DNA from 2 places in the Kitasatospora sp. GAS1066B genome. Region 2 is predicted to be linked to the other one. Evidence: predicted binding sites of a transcription regulator. Region 2 holds the regulator's gene; the other holds the start of a gene.

Region 1 (3,404 bases), on a different contig from region 2:
CGTCGCCGGAGGCGAGCCGGACCCGGCGCTGCACGTGGTCGATCTCCAGTTCGCCGAAGCGCAGGCTGCCCAGCGCCGGAGTTCTGGCGGCCTGCTGGGCCCGCTCGACCCGGCGCAGCAGCACGTTGACCCGGGCCGCCAGTTCGCGCATCGAGAAGGGCTTGGTCATGTAGTCGTCGGCGCCGACGCCCAGGCCGACCAGCAGGTCGGTCTCGTCGTCGCGGGCCGTCAGCATCAGCACCGGGACCGGGCGCTGCGCCTGGATCCGACGGCAGACCTCCAGTCCGTCGAAGCCGGGCAGCATGATGTCGAGCACCACTAGATCGGGCTGCCAGGTGTGGAATCCGTCCACCGCGCCGGGGCCGTCGTGCGCCACGGCGACCTTGAAGCCCTCCGCGCCCAGTCGGGCCGCGATGGACTCGGCGATGGTGGGTTCATCCTCCACCACGAGTACCCGTCGCTGGGCAATCACACCGCTGCTGCTGGTGTCCTGTTGAATCTCTGTCACGGTCACGCCACCGCCCCCAGGGCCTGCGGGCCGCCACCTGTGGGAGTGGCGGGCACCGCTCGTAGTCTTGTTCCGTCGTTAATTTCGCGTGCTGATTTGACGCCCCGGGCTCCGCCTAGCGCGGGTGGGCCGCGGCTTCCCGACCACCGGCCCGACATGCATACCTCGCAGCGTACGGACACCCGGCGAGCACCGGCAGGTGGACCGCAGATTTCCGGAGCACAGGCCGAAGCGCGCGCCCCGGGGACCAAGCACGGGCCGCTACCTTACCCGTCCATGTCGTCTCACGGTAACGGTGAGTATGCACGAATCCGCGCGCGGGTCCCGGTCCGACCCAGCCGACTTTTGGTCCAGACCAACTTCTGAACTGCCCTGACAGGGACCGTGACCCGGTACTCAGCGTCTTCTCAGGGATGCCGCATACCGTGGACGAAACGGACGGATGATGGCACGGTGTGCACGCGCAGCGAGCACGGACCGAGGGACGGAGGCGCCATGGCGGACGCGACGGCGAACGCGGCCCGGAGCGGTGCACGCCCCGCCGCGGTGACGCCCCTGACCGGCCTGCGGTTCGGCCTGCGCTCGGTGCCGCTGCGCTGGGTGCTGAACCGGCTGCCGACGCCCCGGCGCAACCCCTTCGCGTGCGGCTACCTGGTGGTGCTGGCCGGGACCACGGTCTTCGCCCAGTTCGCCAACCAGGACCTGGTGCACCAGTTGCAGACCATGTCCAGCACGGACGGCCACCACCTGCTGCACACCCCCCTGCGCTCGCTGCTGATGAGCGGGCTCTGGGTCGCCGGGCCGGTCTGGATGCCCTACCTGTGGGCCTTCGCGTTCACCGTCGCCCCGCTGGAACGGCGGGTCGGTCCGCTGCGGGCCGCCGGCGTCTTCGCGGCCGGGCACGTGGTGGGCACGCTGCTCTCCCAGGCCGTGGTGGCGATCGCGGTGGCCACCGGGAAGGTCGGGCCGAGCATCCTGGACGAGCTGGACATCGGCGTCAGCTACGGCGTGCTGGCCAGCCTGGGGGCGCTGGCCGGGCTGCTGTCGGTGCGCGGGCGGTACCTGACGCTGGGCGGCGCGGTGCTGCTGGTGGCGCACCAGATCATCACCGACCAGGACCTGATCACCGCGGTCGGCCATCCGACCGCGCTGCTCACCGGGGTGGCGCTGTGGGGCGTGCTGCGGCGACCACGGCGGCCCGGGCGCGGTTCGCCCGTGCGGGGCCTGCCGCGCCGACTGCCGCGCCGGGCCGCCGAGCCGGCCCTGGAGCGCGTGTAGCGCCGTCGTTTCCCATCTCCTCCGGTCCCATCTCCTCCGGTCCCTTCGCCGGCCGGTTCCGCCGTGTGCCCCCTCGGGTCCTCCCGAGGGGGCATTTCGTTGATCGCTCAGAGCGAACAGGGCCCCGGGAACATTCGGCTCCGAGGAAGCCTTAGTCATGTCGACTCAAGTTCACTGACTGGGGAGAGATCATGGCATCGACGTCCGCTTCGCTCACTCTGCCCGTGCTGCCCCTCGACGACGAGGTCGTGCTGCCCGGCATGGTGGTGCCGCTGGACCTCAAGGACACCGAGGTGCGCGCCGCCGTGGAGGCCGCCAGGGCCGCCGCGCGGGCGTCGGTGAGTGGTGTCGCGGGCAAGCCGCAGGTCCTGCTGGTGCCGCGGCTGGACGGCTCGTACGCCGCGGCCGGCACCCTCGCCACCGTCGAGCAGGTCGGCCGGCTGGCCGACGGCGAGCCGGCCGCGCTGGTCCGGGCCGTCCGCCGGGTGCGGATCGGCGCCGGCACCACCGGGCCGGGCGCCGCGCTCTGGGTGGAGACCACGCCGTTCAAGGAGTCCTCGATCGAGTTGCCGCCGGCCGGCCGCGCCGCCGAGCTGGTGAAGGAGTACAAGGCGCTCTCCACCGAGTGGCTGCGCAAGCGCGGCGCCTGGCAGATCGTCGACCGGGTGGCCGCGATCGAGGGCGTCGGCGAGCTGGCCGACAACATCGGGTACGCGCCCTTCGCCACCGCCGAGCAGAAGCTCAAGGTGCTGCTCGAGGCCGACCAGCTGGCCCGCCTCGAGTACGCCCTGCAGCTGCTGCGCGACCACCTCGCCGAGGAGGAGGTCAACGACAGCATCCGCAAGGACGTCGAGGAGGGCGTGGCCAAGCAGCAGAAGGAGTTCCTGCTCCGCCGGCAGTTGGAGGCGGTGCGCAAGGAGCTGGCCGAGCTGAACGGCGAGGCCGCCGACGAGGAGGGCGACTACCGGGCCCGGGTCGAGGCCGCCGACCTGCCCGAGAAGGTGCGCGAGGCCGCCCTCAAGGAGGTCGACAAGCTGGAGCGCAGTTCGGACCAGTCGCCCGAGGGCAGCTGGATCCGCACCTGGCTGGACACCGTGCTGGAGCTGCCCTGGAACAACCGCAGCGAGGACGGCTACGACATCGCCGGCGCCCGCGCCGTGCTGGACGCCGACCACGCGGGCCTGGCCGATGTGAAGGACCGGATCGTCGAGTACCTGGCGGTCCGCAAGCGCCGGGCCGACCAGGGCCTGAGCCTGGTCGGCGGCCGCCGCGGCGGCGCGGTGCTGGCGCTGGTCGGCCCGCCCGGCGTCGGCAAGACCTCGCTCGGCGAGTCGGTGGCCCGGGCGATGGGCCGCGACTTCGTCCGGGTCGCGCTCGGCGGCGTGCGCGACGAGGCCGAGATCCGCGGCCACCGGCGCACCTACGTCGGCGCGCTGCCCGGCCGGATCGTGCGGGCCATCAAGGAGGCCGGCTCGATGAACCCGGTGGTCCTGCTGGACGAGATCGACAAGGTCGGCTCGGACTACCGAGGAGACCCGGCCGCCGCCCTGCTGGAGGTGCTGGACCCGGCGCAGAACCACACCTTCCGGGACCACTACCTGGAGGTCGAGCTGGACCT
Region 2 (3,404 bases):
TCACCGAGGACACCTGTGTGCAGGTCCTGCAGCCCGGTTACCGGATCGGCGAGCGGATCATCCGCCCGGCGATGGTGGCCGTCGCGGAGCCGCAGCCCGGGACCCAGAGCACCGGCGGCCCGGCCGCCGGCGGCCCGGACACGGGCCCCGAGGCTGACGGTGCCGCAGAGAACTGACACGCTGTGCGCTGCGGGGTCGCACGTCGCCTTCGGTGACGCGCGGCTCCGCAGCGCCGTATCGACCCATCCCGGGAGGTGGCAGCAGCCATGAGCACGAAGGACTACGTGGAGAAGGACTACTACAAGGTCCTCGGCGTGCCCAAGGACGCCACCACCGCGGAGATCAAGAAGACGTACCGCAAGCTCGCCCGCGAGTTCCACCCGGACGCGAACAAGGGCGACGCCAAGGCGGAGGACCGCTTCAAGGACATCTCCGAGGCCTATGACGTCCTGTCGGACGAGAAGCGCCGCAAGGAGTACGACGAGGCCCGCAGCCTCTTCGGGGCCGGCGGGATGCGCTCGGGCGGCCCGGGCACCAACGGCTACGGCTTCGACTTCGGCGACCTGTTCACCGGCTCGCAGACGAGCGGCGGCGGCATCGGCGACGTCTTCGGCGGCCTGTTCAACCGCGGCGGCCGGCAGGCCCAGCCGCGGCGCGGCGCGGACGTGGAGACCGAGGTCACCCTCAGCTTCGACGAGGCGGTGGACGGCGCCACCGTCCCGCTGCGGATGACCAGCCAGGCCGCCTGCCGGGCCTGTTCGGGCACCGGTGCCAAGGCCGGCACCACGCCCCGGGTCTGCCCGACCTGCGTCGGCGCCGGCACGGTCAGCCGGGGCCAGGGCGCGTTCGCGCTCTCCGACCCGTGCCGCGACTGCAAGGGCCGCGGCATGATCGTCGACGACCCGTGCACCGAGTGCCACGGCAGCGGACGCGCCAGCTCGGCCCGCACCATGCAGGTGCGGATCCCGGCCGGGGTGCAGGACGCCCAGCGGATCCGGCTCAAGGGCAAGGGTGCCCAAGGAGAGCGCGGCGGCCAGCCCGGCGACCTCTACGTCACGGTGCACGTCAGCACCCACCCGGTCTTCGGCCGCAAGGGCGACAACCTCACGGTGACCGTCCCGGTCTCCTTCCCCGAAGCCGCGCTGGGCGGCACCATCGAGGTACCGACCCTGAACGGCCCCGCCGTGAAACTGCGGCTCCCGGCCGGCAGCGCCAACGGCCTGACCCTGCGGGCCCGCGGCAAGGGTGCCACCCGCAAGGACGGCACTCGGGGCGACCTGCTGGTCACCGTCGAGGTGACGGTCCCTCAGGAGACCAGCGGCGAGGCCCTGAGCGCACTGGAGCAGTACCGCGACGCGACCGCATCCGAGGACCCGCGAGCCGCCCTCTTCAAGGCGGCGGAGGGAGCGTGACCTGACATGAACCCCCCCGACTCCATCGGCGTAGGCCTGGGCGAGGGCCTGCCCGGCGGCCCCACCCCCCGTACCCGCCGGGCGGCCCAGCCGGGCACCGGCTACGTGCTCACCGAGGAGACCCCGGTCTACGTGATCTCGGTGGCCGCCGAGCTCTCCGGCCTGCACCCGCAGACCCTGCGCCAGTACGACCGCCTCGGCCTGGTCTGCCCGGACCGCACCGGTGGCGGCGGCCGGCGCTACTCGGCCCGGGACATCCAGCAGTTGCGCGAGGTCCAGCGTCTCTCCCAGGACGAGGGCATCAACCTGGCCGGCATCAAGCGGATCATCGAGCTGGAGAACCAGGTGGCCGCCCTGCAGTCACGGGTCGCCGAGCTGGCGGCCGCGGTGGACGGCGCCGGTGCCGCGCTGCAGGCCCGGGAAGCTGCCGTGCACGCCTCGTACCGGCGGGACCTGGTGCCGTACCAGCCGGCCCAGCAGTCGAGCGCGCTGGTGGTGTGGCGGCCGCGGCGGTAGTCCGGTAGCCGGAGAAGCGGAACGGGCGGGAGCGTTTGGTACCCATCGGATGGTGGGGTGCCAAGCGCTCCCGCGCTTGCGTAGAGTGCTGCCAGCCGAATGAGCGGTCGATTTCCCGAGAGGGGGAGCCAAGGGTGAGTTCGACGGGCGGGGGCGAGGTGGAGAAGGAGCACACCGACTTCGTGTCCGCCGAGGCAAGAGCCCGCTACCTTGAGGTGATTGCGGCAGGGGGGAGCGTCGAGGTCAGCGAAGCCGATCTGGGCGGGCCGTACACGGAACTGGCCGGGCTCGGTCTATTGGTTATCAGCCAAGGAAAACCGTCACTCGTCACCGCCACAGATCCGAACAGGCTGGCCAATCGGCTCGGTTCAGCGTGGCAGAAGCAGGCCCTTTCTCTGCTCACCCAGGCCATTGCACTCCCCAGCGCCATGCGGGAACTGGGCCAGGCTTATCAGTCGCTCGATCAGCAACCGCACCGCGGCGGGCCGGTGGAGCACATCCACGGCCTGGTCGAGATCGGCCAGCGGCTCAGCGCGTTGATCGACGGCGCGCAACGCGAGATCGTCACCGCACAGCCGGGCGGCAGCCGACGCCAGTCGAATGTCAATGAGGCCGCGCTGGAGGAGGACCTGTCACTCATCCGACGCGGCGTCGCCCGACGGGTCCTCTATCACCCGAGCGCCAGATACTCGGCACCCGCACGGCACTACGTCGAGCGCATAACCGAGGAGGGCGGCGAGGTGCGGACGTTGGAGGAGCCGTTCACCCGGCTGTTCATCATCGACCGCCGAGTGGCCGTGATACCGGTCCAGGGGGACCTGGAGAAGGCCGCGTTCGTCAGCGACCAGGCGATCGTCGCCTACATGCTGGACTCGTTCGAGCGGATGTGGGAGCGGTCGAGCGTGTTCCCAGGGGCCACCGAGGTACCGCCGGAGGTCATCTCCCGCATGCGCACCAATATCCTGCGCATGATGGTCCAGGGCGTGGGGCACCGGGTGATCGCCCGCAACCTCGGCATCAGCGAACGGACGCTGGCCAGGCACATTGCCGACTTCCGCGAGGAGTACGGCTCGGAGACCCTCTTTCAGCTCGGCTGGCGGATGGCGCTGAGCACGCCCAGCAGCCTCTACGGCGAGGACGGTGAGGACGGCGAGCAGACCGGGGACGAGCCCACGCTTCTCCCGGACGCCGCCGGGCACTGAGCAGCGCGAACCTGCGGACAGCCGGGTACCACCATGTCGGCGGCCGACTCCGTGTCAGCCGTGCCAGACGAGGTCTTCGGGTGACATGGCGAGCGCACTGACGGTCACGCTCCGGTCGCTGCGCCCCAAGTCGGCGGCCTTCGGGCCGGCTGCCTGAACCGAAGCAATGGCCGGTACCAACAGCGCCGCACCAACTGCAGCCGTCACCAGCAGGCGAATCCTGGGTCGAGGTGCACGACGCATTCGGTGCCTCCTTGTCATGAACCTGATATAA

Evidence for each region. Region 2 encodes HspR, which represses chaperone genes until heat shock. Its sites were predicted from a motif close to TTGAGNNNNNNNNNCTCAA; they were not measured.
Region 1: lon (endopeptidase La) is a predicted target of HspR. The motif match lies at 1,937-1,955, and genes of this name have one in related genera.

The regions. Positions count from the first base shown of each region.
Region 1 is NZ_JBGCCO010000011.1:146,334-149,737, forward strand. It holds gene ABH937_RS14880 (response regulator transcription factor) at 1-508, opposite strand, end outside; gene ABH937_RS14885 (rhomboid-like protein) at 1,004-1,786, shown strand; gene lon (endopeptidase La) at 1,978-3,404, shown strand, end outside.
Region 2 is NZ_JBGCCO010000003.1:312,988-316,391, reverse strand. It holds gene grpE (nucleotide exchange factor GrpE) at 1-176, shown strand, start outside; gene dnaJ (molecular chaperone DnaJ) at 267-1,412, shown strand; gene ABH937_RS04815 (heat shock protein transcriptional repressor HspR) at 1,419-1,928, shown strand; gene ABH937_RS04810 (TrmB family transcriptional regulator) at 2,063-3,130, shown strand; gene ABH937_RS04805 (hypothetical protein) at 3,185-3,373, opposite strand.